DNA from 4 places in the Hymenobacter sp. M1-2 genome. Region 3 is predicted to be linked to each of the others. Evidence: riboswitches for the same ligand, from Rfam matches in the RefSeq annotation. Region 3 holds a riboswitch; each other region holds the start of a gene.

Region 1 (4,173 bases), on a different contig from region 3:
AGTGAGCTTGGCGTTGCTGAAGGATACGTTGGTGCGGTTTTCGGGCGAGTTGAAGAAGTTGCGGCCTTTGGCTGTCACTTCGGGGTCGGAGAGCTTCTTGCCGGTGTTCTTGTCCTTGCCTTCCTGGTAAGTGTAGTTGGTGCTGAGGCGGAAGCCGCGCGGGAAAGCATAATCCACGCCCAGGCCCACGCCGTTCACCAAAATTTCGTCGGCTTTATTGAGGTTGATTTGGTAGCGGATGGAGGTTTGAGGCTCAGCCAGGTCCGTTACGTTGCCATTGATGGGCTGAATGAAATTCTGGTTGGCAATGAAGTCGGAGTAGCGGCTGTGGAAGTAGAAGGCATCCACGAATAGCGACTGCGCCACTACCGACTTATAGCCCACTTCCCAGGTGGCTATTTTCTCGGTCTCGATGACCTTTGGCGTGTACTGCACCAAATCGGCTGGGTTTCTGCTGGTGCGATAGGCCAGCACGGAAGCTTCGGTGTAAGCTGGGTTGTCGAAGAGGTTGGCGCGGTTGGCAATCAGCTCGGTGCCGCCTAGCTCGCTCAGGCCAGTAGGAGTGATATTGTAGGCGAACAAGTTGCCGGGCGAAGGATTGCGGAAAGCCGTTTGGTAGGAGCCGCGCAGGTTGTGCGTCTTAAAGGTCAGCACCGCCGAGCCGCGAGGCGTGAAGCCGCCGTCAAGATACTCGTTCTTGTCGTAGCGGGCGGCGAAGGTGGGGCGTAGGCTCAAGTCCTCGGCCAGTGGGAAGGTGCGGGCCAGCTGGACGTAGCCGCCATATTCCTCCACCGTATATTCTTTCCCTTCGGCATCGAGCGGAAACAGTGTGCGGTTCGATTCGAGGTTGTAGCGCCGGAAGTGGCCGCCCACCAGCAAATCCACGAACTGGAACTGGTTTTTGAAGTTGTACATGCCTTCCGCGTGCCACAGGTCGGAGTTTTCAACCTGCCGGGCCCCGCCTTCCGTGTTGAGCGTGTTGGCGACGGTGTTCCTTACTTCGTTTAAGGCAGCCGTGCCGGGTTGCAGGCGGTTCCGGTCGGCGTAGGCGCGGGCCACGGCCGTGTTGGCAGCCGTTATGCCGGGCACCTGGCCGTCGTAGGCCGCCACGTAGTCCTTGGCCCAGGTGGTGTTGGAGCTGTAGGCGTTATTGAGGGCGCGAGCTACGGTGCCCGTGCCGTAGCCTTCGGCCGTTTGCTGCGTGGTGTAGCCGCGCAGGTAGAAGTTGTCGGCGCGCAGCTCCAGCTTGGCCTGAGTCCGCTCGTAATCGGGGTAGTACACGCGCTGTCCAGCGGTCTGAATCAGGTTGCCTTTGCCGTAGTTCACCAAGCCAATGGCTTCCAGCTTATCGGTGATGCGGTAGTGCAGGGCGCCTCCCAAACGCAGGTTCTCGGCGTCGGTGTCCAGCAAATCCTGCTCCCGGTAGCCGGTGCGCGTTACGCGCGTGCCGCGTAGCGCGGAAGTCGCCGAAATAGCGTTGTCGATGGTGATGGCGTTGGCAAATTCGTCGCCGTAAACGTTCAGGCCGTCGTAGAGCGGGTTGGTGTCGCGGGTGCCGGGCTCGAAGCCGGCCGCCCGGCCCCGGTCGCGCCGGTCCTGCGCGTCGTTGGCAACCCAGTCGGTGGCATCGAAGTAAGCGGCATTCACCTTGAAGGCAAACCGGTCGTTGAACGACTTGGCGTAGCGGATGGCGTAGTCGGTGAGCAGCGTGGGGTTGTCGACGGCCGAGGAGTTCACGTTGTTGAGGCCGTTGCGAATCTGCACGCTCAGGCCCTGGTACTCAAATGGGTCCTTGGTGGTCGTGAGCACGATGCCGTTGAGGGCGTCGGGGCCGTAGAGGGCCGAAGCCGCGCCGGGTACCACTTCTATATTGTCGATATCCAGCTCCGAAGCCCCGGCCACGTTGCCGAAACCGAAGCCCAGGCCCGGCGAGCGGGTATCCATGCCATCGAGCCACTGCACCACGCGGGTGTTGTTGTTGGCCCCAAACCCGCGCAGGTTCACCGACTTAAAGTTGATGCTCTGCGTGCCCAGGTCCACGCCTTTCACATTGTTGAGGGCGTCCCAGAAGTTAGCCGCACCCGTCTCCCGAATGCTGCGCGCATCGAGCTTCTCCACCGTCACCGGCGACTTCAAAATGCTCTCCGGCACCCGGCTCGCCGACACCACCACTTCCTGCGTCAGCACGCCGCCTTCGGCCAGTGCCACGCTCACCGGCGTGCCAGCCGCAGCCTCGCGCTCCACCGACTGGTAGCCGATGAGGCTGAACACCAGCCGCACGCTTTCGGATGCTGCGTTGATGCTGAAATTGCCCTCCCGGTCGGTAGCCGTGCCGGTGCGTGTGCCTTTCACTACCACGTTTACGCCCGTGAGGCCGGCCCCCGTGCCCGCGTCCGTCACGCGGCCGGTTATGGTAGCCGTTTGGGCTTGCGCCAGCAGTTGAGTCGGCCAGGCAAAAAGTAGCGTCAGCAACGCGAAGAGATATAGTTTGTTCATGTGCAAGAAGGTTGAGCCACCGACAGCGTGCTGGCGGCTAGAAATACAGAAAGAGGGAGGGAAGGAAAGATAGCTAACTCGTCGGTGAAACGGTTAGGGCGCAGCCAGAACGCGGGATAAAGCCGCACTCAGTTTCGAGAGGGTACACCAGAGCCGAGAAGATTCAGGCCGGTTGGGCGGAGCATATATGCTACCGCCAATAGCAGAGCCCAAGCCTTAAGACCGCGCATGTATTAGCTCCCGAACGAGGAGGTGCGGAACCCACGGCAGCCGGAAATGGAGGAGTGGATCAGCAACAACAACCCACTACCTCCGTGCTACAGACGGCGGCTTGGGCATAGCTCATTTGCGGCGTAGCCACAAAGCAAAAAAGGTGAGCAGAATTGTTGGCGGAGGTGTCCACAGCAACGTGTTTTTATATGGTCAGGAGTTGGCACCGTTTCGGATGATCCGAGGGTTGCCGGCGTTTCATAGAGCCTGTCTCTCCACGCCTCTGTATAAAAACAATCCTTTGTGGGGAAAGAATTGATGGGCTAAAGGTAAAGCCGCATTCCTCAAACGCCCAAATTTTATTCAAAAATTGCCATTGAGCCCGTCCTAGTAAAGCAGGATCAAAGCATGTCGCGTACCGGGCAGGCGGCTTTCCACCGCCCTGACTAATGCTACCCGCTCACCCATATTGCGAAGCAGCTTCCTAGCGGCTCTAGGTTTGTATAACACGACCTCCCATAAGGTAAAAATTGGCAGTGCGCCATACGCCGCGTCGCGCTTGGCACAGGGCCATCCACTCCAGCAGAAGCTTATCCCAGGAGTACCTTGCGAAAAAAATATTCAAGGGCCCTCCAATTTTGGAGGGCCCTTGAATATTTTTTTCGCAAGGTACTCCTCATTTGAAGTCGTGCTTTGATAATCGCGAACTCGCTCACCAAAGACCGAATAGCGAGCCCGCCTCCTAAGCAGCGGCCGATGGCGGCACTTCTACAGAAAAGTTGTGGCGGCTTGCCAGGCTACAGTGTCTCGGCGGATGTCGCCGGGGGCGGAGCCGTTGCCGAGCAGCATACCGCCCCAGTGCATGCGCATGTAGTCGGCGGTAAGGCGGAGCATGTCGTGCAGGGGCTGGGCTTCGGGGGCATCGCCGCTGCTGCTCACGATGGCGTGTAGCGTTTTGCCGGCTAGCTGGGGCCGGAGGTTGAGGTCCGGGACGCGCATCCAGCCGCTCCAATGGTCGAAATAGAGCTTGGCGGGGGCGGGCAGCGCGTACCAGTACAGGGGTGCTACTACCACAATGTCGGTGGCCCAGAGCGTGGCTTCGAGCAGCGTGGCGGCGGCCCCTTCCGGGGCGGGATAGGTGCCGGGCGCCGGCGCGTGGCGCAGGTCCTCGAAGGGCGGCAGCGGATGGTCATCTAGCCGTAGCCAACGCTGTGCGGCGGTAGCCGGTAAAGAGCCCGCCGCGTGGCGGGCCAGGATTTCACTGTTGCCGGCTTCGCGGGGGCTGGCGAGTAGGAAAAGAAAGCGGAATTCGGAAGACATGAGGCTGGTTTAAGGCGCAGTAGAAACAACTTAGGTGCTTAGATGAGCACGTTGTCGAACTGCATTTCCTGCTTCAGCGAGTTGATGAAGCAGTCGAAGAACAGGGGCTGTTTCTTGTTTTTAAGTCGCGCCACGTACTCGCGCTTG
Region 2 (4,173 bases), on a different contig from region 3:
GGAAAGACTACACCAAGCCGCGCGGCATCTTCAACGCTCTGTTCGGCAAAAGCCCCGACGCGAAGGACGTGTCCACCACCAAACCCTCGGAACTAAGCCGCCGCTACTTCCGCCCCGATTCATCGGCCCGCTTCCCGCTACACGCGGGCCCCAAGCTGTGGGCGCGCAAGGACTTCCCAGCGCGGATTGTGAAAGCCATTGCCGAGTCGCCGCTGAATGAGAAGCCGGGGTATGTGTACTCCGATTTGTCATTCATTCTATACCCGCGCTTCGTGAAATCCGCCAGCGGCAAGCCCCTCAACCAGTTCATCACCGACGAAATCTACCGGCCGCTGGGCGCCACCACACTCGGTTACAACCCCACGCGCCGCTTCCCGCTCAGCCGCATTGCCCCCACCGAGTACGATTCGCTGTTTCGCCACGGCCAGCTCCACGGCACCGTACACGACGAAGGCGCGGCTCTGCTCGGCGGCCTCTCCGGCCACGCCGGCCTTTTTGGCTCCGCCAACGACCTGGCCAAGCTGGTGCAGCTCTACGCCTGGAACGGTCGCTACGGCAACCAACAGATACTGAAGTCCGAAACTCTGGCCGAGTACACCAAGTGCCAGTTCTGCCCCGACAACCGCCGCGCCCTCGGCTTCGACCGGCCCGCCACCAACCCGGCCGTGAACTCCGCCAAAAGCGCCTCGCCACTCAGCTACGGCCACACCGGCTACACGGGCACCTATTTCTGGGTCGACCCCAAGGAGGAAATCATGTGCATCGTGCTTACCAACCGCGTGAACCCCACGCGCCGCAACAATAAAATCTCGGAGCTGAACGTGCGCACCAACGTGCTGCAAGTGACGCTGGAAAGTGTGCGACCGGTGCAGAAGCAAACTGTAGAAACAACGGTAGAGGAATAACTTTCCAAGAGGTTCTACAGCCCAAAAACGCAGCGGCTCGCGGAGGATATTCTTCTGCGGGCCGCTGCGTTTTCTCTGAGATTATGTGGCGGCACCCTGTCATGCCGAGTGCAGGAAGCATCTGGCTAATGTCGTAACCGATGCTAGCGCGACGGCTGCACTCAGCATGTCAGGACGCGCTGTCCCCGGTGGTCAAGTAGAACAAACGTCTACACAATCTGTGTACGGGCAAGCCTTACACTATTGACATTCTTCCAGCCCCGGAGGGGCGACATATCGGTAGTATTTAGCGAGAAGAGAAAGAACAAGCCCTGTAGGGGCGACACGCCATTAGGGCCTAAACCAGTGTCGCCCCTACAGGGCTTAGGAGATAGTGTGCTGTCGTGGGCTACCGATATGCCGCCCCTCCGGGGCTGGAAAATTCTGACTGAGCAAGTCGTAACAAGATTCAAAACAAGCAGTTGGTCTAAGCTCTCATCACGCAATTCTAAGCCCCGATTTCTTAACAATTTGGCTATGTGGCTTTATTGAAATTCATCTACTACATTTGAGCACCAATTCTTTACCTATAAAAGGATTGTTTTTATACAGAGGCGTGGAGAGACAGGCTCGACGAAACGCCGGCAACCCCCAGTGACAAGCTGGAACGGTGCCAACTCCTGACCATATAAAAACAAGTTGCCGTGGACACCTTCTTTCCCTCCCCTGCCCTACCGCCCCACCTCGTTGCTAGCCTGCGAATGTGTTGTTGCGTCGCGTGTCCGGCCGGGAGTGGTTGTTGAAGGACCCACACGTTTCCTCTTCCAGTTTGCGCTTACGGTAGGCTAGTCCAGCCCTGAAGCGCTCCAGCACTGGCTGCTTGCCTGACTGCGTATCGCGTTTTCCCGCTACCGCGCCTTTCCTCTTTTCTGTCTTTCGGGTTAAGCCTTGGCCTTATGTGCCTTGGTGCTTAGCGTGCTTGCCTGAAGCAAACGCGGCCGTACGGCTGCACAGCTGGGTGGCAGAAGTTGGAGAAGAGGTCCATGGTAGCTGCCGCGCGTGAACTGCGAAGAGGGCCTTTTCGCCTTCTCTTCCATTCACACTTTTACTTTTTCTTCATGAGCAATCAATTGCAAGTACTCACCCGTGAGCAGGCCCCGGAGGGCGCCAAAGCCACTTTCGATGGCCTGCGCGGCAAGCTGGGTTTCGTGCCCAACTTGTACGCCACCTTCGCCCATTCGGCGCAGGCTCTCAATGGGTCCATCGGTTTCGGTACGGCTTTGAGCCAAGGCGAGCTAAGCGGCCGCGAAATTGAAACGATATACCTGGCCGCCTCCGAAGCCAATGAGTGCGACTACTGCGTGGCCGCCCACACCACCGTCGGTAAGCTCCAGGGTCTGACCGAAGAAGAAACCATTGCCGTGCGCACCGCCAGCAGCACCGATACCCGCCTCAACGCGCTGGCGGCCCTGACGCTGAGCATCGTCGGCAACAACGGCCACCCATCGCAGGAAACGCTCGACGAGTTTTTCGCGGCCGGCTACAGCAAAGCGGCCCTTGTGGAGCTGATTGGGGTGGTGGCGCTCAACACCTTCAACAACTACGTGCAACACATTGCCCAAGTGCCTACCGACTGGCCCGCCGCGCAGCCCTTACCCGCTTAGCCTAAACTCACCCGTTTTCTGCCATTCCAAACCAGTTTTTCATGAGCCAGATTTTAGAGGAAGTTCTCGACGCCAATCAGCAGTACCAAGCCAGCTTCGGCGAAAAAGGCGGCTTGGCGCTGCCTCCGGCTCGCCGTTTCGCCATTCTCACCTGCATGGATGCCCGCCTCGACCCGGCCAAGTATGCTGGTCTGGCCGAAGGTGATGCCCACGTTATCCGCAACGCTGGCGGCCGGGCCAGCGACGACGCCATTCGCTCTCTGGTCATTTCCTACAAACTGCTGGGCACCAAGGAATTCTTCGTCATCCACCACACCGACTGCGGCATGGCGCTTTTCACCGACGACATCATCCGCGACCTGCTGGCTAACAGCCTGGAAACGGCCACCGTCGATGAAACTGGCTGGCATGATGTCGGCCAGGGTCCCGGTTCGACGGAAGCGCGCCACATTGCTTTCCTCACCTTCAAAAACCTAGAGCAAAGCGTGGTCGATGACGTACAGCGTATTCGGCAGCACCCGCTGGTACCGGCCACCATTCCGGTGTACGGCTACATCTACGACGTGAAAACTGGTCAACTCATTGAAGTGCCGGCTGCTACGCAAATTGGGCGGGCCAGTTAAAGCTTATTCCGCCTCATTCGAGAAGCCTCGGTCTAATGGTCGGGGCTTTTTTGTTTCTCTCAGTGTTTCGCAGGGTTAGGCGCAGAGATTCGCAGTGTCAGGCAATGGGAGCAGAGAATCTTACGTGGAATAACGGGTACAAATTCCTAGCTTAAAGGCCCACCAACGCTCTTCCCATGCTAGGATTAATGATGAACGAGCCTCTGCGCATCGCAGGGCTGCTGGAATACGTCGCCAAGTGGCATTCTGATACTGAAATTGTGTCGCGCCTGCCCGAGGGGGTGTTGCACCGCTACACGTACGCTGGCCTGAGCCAGCGCAGCAAGCAGCTGGCCAATGCGCTGGTTGGTCTGAGCGTGAGTATTGGCGACCGGGTGGGCACCTTGGCCTGGAACACGCACCGCCACTTGGAGCTATATTATGCGGTGTCGGGCAGCGGGGCCGTGTGCCATACCATCAACCCGCGCCTGTTTCCCGAGCAGCTCGTCTACATCATCAACCACGCCCAGGACCGCGTAATTTTCTTCGATCTTACGTTCCTGCCCCTGGTGGAAAAACTGGCGTCGCACTGCCCGCTGGTGAAAGACTGGGTGCTAATGACGGACCGCGCCCACATGCCCCAAACCCCGGAAGGAGAGACCAGTAATCTGCCCAACCTCCGCTGCTACGAAGACCTGCTGGCGGCCGAGTCGGCGGAATACGAGTGGCCCGTGTTCAACGAAAATACGGCGTCTTCGCTCTGCTACACCTCCGGCACCACCGACCAGCCCAAGGGCGTACTCTACTCCCACCGCTCCACGTTGCTCCACTCCTACGCCGCCTCCCTGCCCGACTGTTTCAACTGCTCGGCCCGCGACGTCGTCTTGCCGGTGGTGCCCATGTTTCACGTCAATGCCTGGGGCATTCCGTACGCGGCGCCGCTCAATGGCTGCAAGCTCGTGCTGCCCGGCCCCGGCCTGGACGCGGCTAGCTTGTACGAGCTATATGAGACGGAAGGGGTCA
Region 3 (4,173 bases):
ACCTCTTCGCCTTCTTTCAGTGAAATGGAGTTGACGATGCTCTTGCCCTGCACGCACTTGAGGCCGGCTTCCAGCACGCTCCACTTCGAGGAATCAATCATGATCGGCACCCGCGAAATGTCGGGCTCCGAGGCAATGAGGTTGAGGAACGTCGTCATGGCCTGCTCCGAGTCGAGCATGCCTTCGTCCATGTTCACATCAATGACCTGAGCGCCGCCTTCCACCTGGTCGCGGGCTACTTGCAGAGCCTGCTCGTAAGCGCCGGTACGGATAAGCCGCGCAAAAGCGCGGGAGCCGGTCACGTTGCACCGCTCCCCTACGTTCACGAAGAGGCTGTCGGCGGTGATGTTGAATGGCTCCAGACCACTCAGGCGGGTGACCGAGCTAGAAATTAGCTCCCCTCCTTTTTTCGAGGAGGGGTTGGGGGTGGTTGAGTTAGAGCTAAAATCTATTTGGCCAGAGTTGTTCAACGATTGAACCACCCCCAACCCCTCCTTGAAAAAAGGAGGGGAGCTAATTTCTAGCTCTAGTTTTCTAGGCTCGTACTTCTCCGCCAGCCGAGCCAGCTCGGCAATGTGCTGCGGCGTGGTGCCACAACAACCACCCACCACCGTCACCAGGCCTTCCTTGAGGTAGTTTTCTACCACCCCCGCAAATTCCTGCGCCGACTCATCGTAACCGCCGAAGGCATTGGGCAGGCCGGCATTCGGGTAAGCGGAGATATGGACGTCCGCAATGCGGCTCAGCTCCTTGATATAGACTTGCAACTGGTCGGCGCCGAGGGCGCAGTTCAGGCCCACGCTCAGCAGCGGCAGGTGCCGAATGGAATTCCAGAAAGCTTCTACCGTCTGGCCGGAGAGTGTGCGGCCCGAAGCGTCGGTAATGGTACCCGAAATCATGACGGGCACCACGCGGCCACCTTCGTCGAAGAACTTCTGCACCGCAAATAGCGCCGCTTTGGCGTTAAGCGTATCAAAGATGGTTTCGATGAGCAGCGCGTCGGAACCGCCGTCTACCAGGCCACGCACTTGCTCGTGGTAGGCTGTAGCTAGCTCATCAAATGTCACGGCGCGGAAGCCGGGTCGGTTCACATCCGGCGACAAAGAAGCAGTGCGGTTGGTAGGCCCAACGGCGCCAGCCACGAAACGCGGCTTCGCTGGATTCTGCGCAGTAAACTCGTCGGCCACTTCTTTCGCAATGCGCGCCGACTCGTAGTTCAGCTCGTACACAATGTGTTCTAGGCCGTAATCGGCTTGCGCGATGGTGGTACCGCTGAACGTGTTGGTTTCCACCATATCGGCACCGGCCGCGAAATAATCAGCGTGGATACCTTTAATGATGTCGGGCCGCGTGATGCTGAGCAGGTCATTGTTGCCGCGCAGGGGCTTGGGATGATCTGCGAAGCGCGCGCCGCGGAAATCTTCCTCGCTCAACGTGTGGCGCTGAATCATGGTGCCCATGGCGCCGTCGAGAATGAGCAGGCGCTGCTGGAGGATATCGTGTAGCGGAGAGTGGGGCTGGACGGTCGTGGGCATATCGGCTCTAAAAGAAAACGGGCAACGAAAAAGTGCCTATCCAGAAAGAGCCGCGCGAAGCGAGTCCGTACTTATCTTCTTCCGCTGGTGGCGAAATGGGAGTTGGCACCTTGTTTTATTTCAGGTTGCCAAGACGTCGTCGGGCCCAGTCCCTCGGTCTTTCTGGATAAGTAGCAAGGCGAAGATACTGCCCGAACTTCCGGAAAGCAAGAACCCCAACCGTGAAGCCAAGGTCGGGGTTCTTCTGGGCGGTTTAACGCCAGGCTTATAAACATTAATCCTTCTTAACGCAGTTGGGGACAGTTTTGCCCTCTTTCTTCTTGGTACCCTGCTGCTCGTAGCCTTTCCAACATGGTGCCTTTTTCTCTGCCATGATACCTTTTGCTTTATGTGAATGAATACAATAGGGAGATACTAGCAATACGTGCTCAACTATAAGGTGTTCCTATAAAACTTTGCACTTCAACATCTAGCGTGGTTACCTCTATCTTGCTGACGTTGACAATTTATTAGCACTTCTACTCCTAAGCTATAACGTTTGATGAGAGTTCTGTTTTGGTTGTCGGTGGTGCTGGCCTTCGGCTTTGCGGCCTCAGCCCAGGTGCTGCCCGCTACGCCCGGCACCGGTTTAAAAGGCGAGTACTATAATGGCCGCAACTTCGAACGGCTCGCCTTCACGCGCACCGACCCTACCGTCGACTTCAACTGGACCTACACCCCACCCGCACCCGGCCAACCACCCGCTCGCTTTATGGCTCCGGGGCCCGGCTTGGATGGCACCGACTTTTCAGTTCGCTGGACCGGCCACCTGTACGCTCCCATCACGGGCATGTATACCTTTCAGGCCACCACCGACGATGGAATGCGCGTGTGGGTGGGCGGCAAAAGGCTCCTGAACTCCTGGCGAGGGCAACCTGCTACGCAGTATACCATGCAAGTACGGCTGGAAGCGGGCCGCTATTATCCGCTCCGAGTGGAATACTACCAAGTGGAGTACGATACCCGGGCCTTGCTGACTTGGAAGCTCCCGAACTCCACCGAAGAACCCCGGCCTATTCCAAGCGCCCGGCTGTATACCACGCTACCCACATCGGCCAAGCCACTACCGGCGGCCGCTCCAAAGCCTACTGGCGGTACCATTAGCATCGTGCCCGGTCCGCCGGGCAGCCGGCCCGTTACCGCCACCCCCGTACAGCCCAGCGCGGGCGTAACTGTACCCGGCAAGCTCCCCGACGGCATCGGACTTCAAGCCACATACTATGCTAGCTCGGTGCGCGGGCCGGCCGTGCACAGCCGCGTAGAGCCGGTGCTGAACGTAACGTGGCGGGGCAGCGCCCCGGCGCCCGGCGTGCCAAGCCAGGGCTTCTCCGTGCGCTGGACCGGCTACGTGTATGCCCCAGAGTCGGGGCTGTATGTGTTTCATACCGAGTGGGATGACGCCACTGACATTTCCTTCGCGGGGGCCAACGTCTTGAGCATGGAAAAGTATGAGCCGGAGTACTTTGCGCCGCGCAAGCCGCCCATTCCGGTTGATATGGTGCAGAGCCTCACAGCTGGCCACTTTTACCAGATTGACCTCGCCTACAAGAACGTACAGGGCGTATCCCGGGCGGTGCTGTCGTGGGTGCGACCGTCGGCGATGGGCGGACCTACCACGCTGGAGCAGGCGTTTGATGCAGCTAAGCGCCTCGGCCCCACAGTGGTGCCCAAGCAGTATCTGTATCCTGAGCTGCCCCGGCCGCTGCCCGAACCACCGGCTGCGCCAGTAGTTGCTAGCCGCCAGCCGCCCAAGCCCACTGTTGCTGCTAAACTTGCGGCTCCTCGTCCAGCTGCGCCGCGTGTCACGCGCCCAGTTACTCGTCCAGCCGCTCGTCCAGCATTGCCCGCCGGACCTTCGGTTGATACGGTGGTCCTGCCGGATCTGGCCGCTTTGAGCCGGGGCGCGGCGGTTACGCTGCCCAATTTGTACTTCACACAGAGTACGGCCTCACTGCTGCCAACTTCCCGGCCCATGCTCAATGCCTTGGCTCGCCGGCTACGGGAACAGCCGAGCCTGCGCCTGGAAATAGCCGGCCACACCGACAACGTGGGCGAGCCTGCTCTCAACTTGCGCCTTTCCGATCAGCGGGCCCGCGTGGTACGGCAATATTTGGTGCAGCAAGGCATTGATTCCGTGCGACTCACGGCCCGCGGCTACGGCGGCACTCGTCCCGTGGCCGACAACCGAGACCCGCAGCAACGCCCACGCAACCGGCGGGTGGAGGTAGTAGTACAATAGTGAGGCACTTACCTCTCCCCTGGATTACTCTTTTGTTATCGTGGCGAAAGGTGAATGCGCCAGAAGCCCGCTAAAACTCGAATAGCTAGGTTTTGTTTTTAACTGCTGGCATAATTTTTCCTCCCGGCTGCCACGGCGGGTAGGGGTACAGTCCTTATTCTGTATCTTACGGCTCACTGCGCGTTCTTCTGTCGACATCTATTTGATTATCAATCTTGCCGCTCTTCTACCACCGCTTCTCTTATTCTTCGCTGTTTCTGCTCCTGCTACTAGTTGGAGCACAGTCTGTTTGGGCGCAACAGGTGGTTGTCACGGGCCGCATAACAGAGGCCGCTACGGGCAAACCCGTGCCTTTCGCCT
Region 4 (4,173 bases), on a different contig from region 3:
CGCGCCGCCCGTAGCCCGGCCGCGCCGCCTTCCGGCGTGGCGCTGTGGTAAGTAGGATCGGCGAAGATGGCCAGGCGCTGCGCCTCGTTAAAGGCAATACCCCAGGCCGAATGGCGGGCGTTGGTAGCCAACAGCACCAGATTCTCAAACAAGGTCGGCTGCTGCACGGCCCATTCCACGGCCTGCTGCCCACCCAGTGAGCCGCCCAGCAGCGTATGAATTTGCAGCAGCGCCAGGTGTTCGCGTAGCGCCTCGTGGGCGGCCACCATATCCCGAATCGTCACCAGCGGAAACTGCTCGTAAAACGCCGGCTCATCGTCGGTGCGCGGCGTGAGCGGGCCGGTACTGCCGTAGCAGGAGCCCAGTACGTTGGCACACACGATAAACCAATCGGCGGGGTCGAAATAGCAGCCGGGCCCGAACAGGCCAGGCCACCAGCTCAACACGTCAGAATTGGCCGTGAGGGCGTGGCACACCCACACCACGTTGTCGCGGGAGGCATTGAGGCGGCCGTAGGTATGATAGGCAACTTCCACCCGTGGCAGCACGGCCCCACTTTCCAGCCGCAACGGACGAGGCAGCCGGAAAATATGTGGTTCGTCGCTCATAAAAAAGTCAGGTGAGTATTTAGTATTGGGTAGTTAGTACTGAGATGTTAGTAGTGAGTGAAAGAGCTGGAACGCTGGATGCTGGAGAATTGAACCACCGCCAACTACTCGATACTCACGTTTCAGTACTGAGTACTAACTACTCAGTACCCAATACTCAATACTTACCATAGCCCGAGGGCAGAGCCAGCAGAACTGGCTCCGCCCCGGCTATGGGCGGGCGGGTAGCGTCGATTCCCTCTCTCACAAAAAAAGCGACGGGCCGCCCGCGGACCGCGGGCTGGAAGTGGTGGCTGGTCGCCCTCTCAAAACGACCGTAGCTCAACCCCTCTCAATTACACTTCCAGCGGGGCGGCGTGTTCAAGTTCCGGCTCGGGCAGCAGCGTGCTGCCATTCTCTTCGGAAGGTAGCGGCGCGGCGGCGCGCACCGCGTCAAAAGCCTGCGCCAAGTCGGCGCGGATATCATTAAAATGCTCAATGCCTACCGACAGACGCAGCAGCGTGGGCGTTACGCCGGCCGCGCGCTGCTCCTCTTCGGAAAGCTGCTGGTGCGTGGTGGCCGAGGGCTGAATAATGAGCGTCTTGGCGTCGCCGACGTTGGCGAGGTGGCTAACAAGCTTCAGGTTGTCGATGAATTGCGTGGCCGTTTCTTTGCTGCCCTTGATGGCAAACGTGAGTACCCCGCCCGCGCCGCGCGTCAGGTATTTCTGCGCCAGGCTGTAGTAGGGGCTGCTTTTCAGGCCGGGATAGTTCACGGCTTCCACCTGCGGATGCTGCTCCAGCCAGGTCGCCACGCGCAGGGCGTTTTCTACGGTACGCTCCACGCGCAGACTCAGCGTTTCGAGGCCTTGCAGCAGCAGGAAGGAGTTGAATGGGCTCTGCGAAGGACCAAAGTCGCGCAGACCTTCCACTCGAGCCCGAATGATGAAGGCGATGTTGCCAAACGGCCCATTCTTGCCGAACACATCATTGAACACCAGCCCGTGGTAGCCTTCCGAGGGCTCCGTGAACTGTGGGAACTTGCCGTTGCCGAAGTCGTACTTGCCGCCGTCCACAATCACGCCGCCGATGCTGGTGCCGTGGCCACCAATCCATTTCGTGGCCGATTCTACTACGATGTGCGCGCCATGCTCCAAAGGCCGGAACAGGTAACCGCCCGCGCCAAAGGTATTGTCCACGATGAGCGGCAGGTCGTACTTTTCGGCAATGGCGGCAATGCGCTCAAAATCGGGAATGCTGAAGCTTGGGTTGCCGATGGTTTCGAGGTAGATGGCTTTGGTATTGCCGTCGATATGGTCCTCGAAGCTTTCGGGCCGGTCGCCATCGGCGAAGCGCACTTCAATGCCGAGACGCTTGAAAGCCACTTTGAATTGGTTGTAGGTGCCACCGTAGAGGTGGGCCGTGCTCACGAAGTTGTCGCCGGCCTGCAAAATATTGTTCAGCGCGATGAACTGTGCCGCCTGCCCCGACGATACGGCCAGCGCCGCTACACCGCCTTCCAGCGCCGCAATCCGCTGCTCGAATACGTCGGTGGTGGGGTTCATTAGGCGAGTATAAATGTTGCCAAACTCCTTTAGTGCAAACAGATTGGCGCCGTGCTCCGCATTCTTGAACACGTAAGAAGTGGTCTGGTGAATAGGCACGGCGCGGGAGCCGGTGGTGGGGTCGGGCTGCTGGCCAGCGTGGAGTTGAAGCGTCTCGAAGTGCAGGGCTGAAGTAGACATGGTGAGGCTGAGATGAGTATACTGTGGAGAAGGCAGTGAAGTGCAAGGAATGGGGCTGCAAGAGGCAGCGAGGCCACATCGGGACGGAGCCGCAAGAAGGCGCGACAAGCAAATCAGGATGCGAGAGGGCCACGAGGCGCCACCAAAGGGACACCGCCGATTAGGGCCGGGGCAAAGAAGGGGAGGAGGGCTGAGTAGCCGGAACTAGGCTAGCAACAGCAACAACACGCGCCGCAACAGCACATTCGCATTCGCTCGTAGCGGGGCACATTGGCCGCCACGGCGACCAGCGAAACGCGAAAACCCAACGGCCAGAAGTTGCGCAAGGCAGCGACTAGGGCGGCGGGGTTCAGAAAGGCGAAAGCGAAGGAGTTTTCCATGGTACTCTGAGTTATATGCCCCGCCAGCGGTAGCCGGTCGGGCAGGAATTGGCACCTTTCGCGCGGTCGAAGGTTGCCAGCGGGTCAAAGAGCCTGTTCTCTCGCCGCTTCTGTATAAATCTTATGAAACTACCCCGCCGCGAGCGGGGGAGTACCGAGTTGGTATTGCAAAGGTATAGGCATAGTTTTGATATTCGCAATAGCTGCGCAATATTTTTTATGAAGGCTTATCGGCACTGCTTCTCAGGTAGCGTTTCACCTGCTGTTATTGAAATGGAATTTGCTAGGGTAGTTCTACTGATGAATAAAATTCTGAAAAACAGTGATTTGCTGTCATGCCACAAACCAGATGAACGAGCAAAATAAGCTGGCCGCCTACACTACCCGAACCCGGACACCGCCTTTGTCTGCCACCTGTCTAGTGGCTGTGGCTTGCTTCGCGGCAAATTTGGATCAGTAAAAGGAGTCTGCGAAACCGATCATAAACCATAAAAAAGCCACTCCAAACGGAATGGCTTTTTAGGATATTTTCTGGAGGCGCGGAGGCTACAGCTTGGGTAGCGTGAGCACCTGGCCTACTTCAATATGGTCGGGGTTGGCGCCAATGGTGCTTTTATTGGCGTCGTAAATCTGGTGCCACTTGGCAGCGTCGCCGTAGTGGTTTTTGGCAATTTTTGAAAGCGAGTCGCCGCTAACCACGGTGTAGGTTTCGCCTTGCTCAGTGGCGCCGTTGGCGTTGCCGAAGAAGTCGGTAGCACCGCCCGTGGCGGGTTGCTTAGCTGGCTCGACCGGCTTTTTTTCGCCTTCGTTCGAGATGAAATCAAACAGTCCCATAGTCGTGCGTTGGTTTAGATGAGTGGGAAAAGTGCCGACTATCAGCCTGCTGGCAAGTCGTCAGGGCTTCTTACGCCGAGCCTGACCAGTAGGTTATGAAGCGGTACGGAGCAGCTCCAAGCTGGCTGAACATCTTGCTGCAAGCTCCCGTAAGAAGCGCAACACTGGCTCTTAATCTTGCCAGTTGGGCTCATCGGGGCCCTTCATAAGAACCTCCCAACCAACCCTACACCCCTATGAACACTCTCGCTAATCCTCTCCGGTACTTTGCTAGCCTCCTAATGCTGGTAGCCCTGTTCACGTCTGCCTGCGGCAGCAAAGAAGGCAAAGTAGAAGGCGTAAACATGCTCTACGGCGCCCAGAGCAAAGTTTGGAAGACCGATAAGGAGCTAAGCACCGCTGGCGACAAAGTGAAGCAAACCGACGCGCAGGAAGACGAGCGTATCACGTTCTTCGCCAATGGCCAATACGATATGTCCTCGCCTGCTTCCGGCAATGTGAAAGGCAAGTACGACTTCGACCAAGCCGGCAAAAAAATCACGATGACCCCCGACGGCGCCGCGCAAAGCAACACCTTCGACGTGGTAACCCTGACCGACGACAAGCTGACCCTCAAGAGCCCCGCCG

What was found. A riboswitch is a leader RNA that binds a small molecule or an ion and turns the genes downstream of it on or off. The one in region 3 is predicted to bind S-adenosylmethionine.
Region 1: it holds a riboswitch for S-adenosylmethionine, as region 3 does, so the genes downstream of both, ACYSMN_RS00835 (TonB-dependent receptor) here and metH (methionine synthase) in region 3, are expected to answer to the same signal.
Region 2: it holds a riboswitch for S-adenosylmethionine, as region 3 does, so the genes downstream of both, ACYSMN_RS20850 (carboxymuconolactone decarboxylase family protein) here and metH (methionine synthase) in region 3, are expected to answer to the same signal.
Region 4: it holds a riboswitch for S-adenosylmethionine, as region 3 does, so the genes downstream of both, ACYSMN_RS24830 (O-acetylhomoserine aminocarboxypropyltransferase/cysteine synthase family protein) here and metH (methionine synthase) in region 3, are expected to answer to the same signal.

What each region holds. Positions count from the first base shown of each region.
Region 1 is NZ_JBTYZO010000001.1:179,385-183,557, forward strand. Features, by position in the region: gene ACYSMN_RS00835 (TonB-dependent receptor) at 1-2,496, opposite strand, end outside; SAM riboswitch class I at 2,909-3,000, opposite strand; gene ACYSMN_RS00840 (flavodoxin family protein) at 3,475-4,026, opposite strand; gene ACYSMN_RS00845 (LysR family transcriptional regulator) at 4,065-4,173, opposite strand, start outside.
Region 2 is NZ_JBTYZO010000025.1:47,437-51,609, forward strand. Features, by position in the region: gene ACYSMN_RS20845 (serine hydrolase domain-containing protein) at 1-905, shown strand, start outside; SAM riboswitch class I at 1,486-1,579, shown strand; gene ACYSMN_RS20850 (carboxymuconolactone decarboxylase family protein) at 2,003-2,548, shown strand; gene ACYSMN_RS20855 (beta-class carbonic anhydrase) at 2,590-3,171, shown strand; gene ACYSMN_RS20860 (3-(methylthio)propionyl-CoA ligase) at 3,348-4,173, shown strand, end outside.
Region 3 is NZ_JBTYZO010000032.1:35,747-39,919, reverse strand. Features, by position in the region: gene metH (methionine synthase) at 1-1,535, opposite strand, end outside; SAM riboswitch class I at 1,604-1,708, opposite strand; gene ACYSMN_RS23220 (PA14 domain-containing protein) at 2,077-3,813, shown strand; gene ACYSMN_RS23215 (DUF5686 and carboxypeptidase-like regulatory domain-containing protein) at 4,029-4,173, shown strand, end outside.
Region 4 is NZ_JBTYZO010000041.1:11,368-15,540, reverse strand. Features, by position in the region: gene metX (homoserine O-acetyltransferase MetX) at 1-608, opposite strand, end outside; gene ACYSMN_RS24830 (O-acetylhomoserine aminocarboxypropyltransferase/cysteine synthase family protein) at 944-2,332, opposite strand; SAM riboswitch class I at 2,721-2,833, opposite strand; gene ACYSMN_RS24825 (LysM peptidoglycan-binding domain-containing protein) at 3,259-3,546, opposite strand; gene ACYSMN_RS24820 (lipocalin family protein) at 3,783-4,173, shown strand, end outside.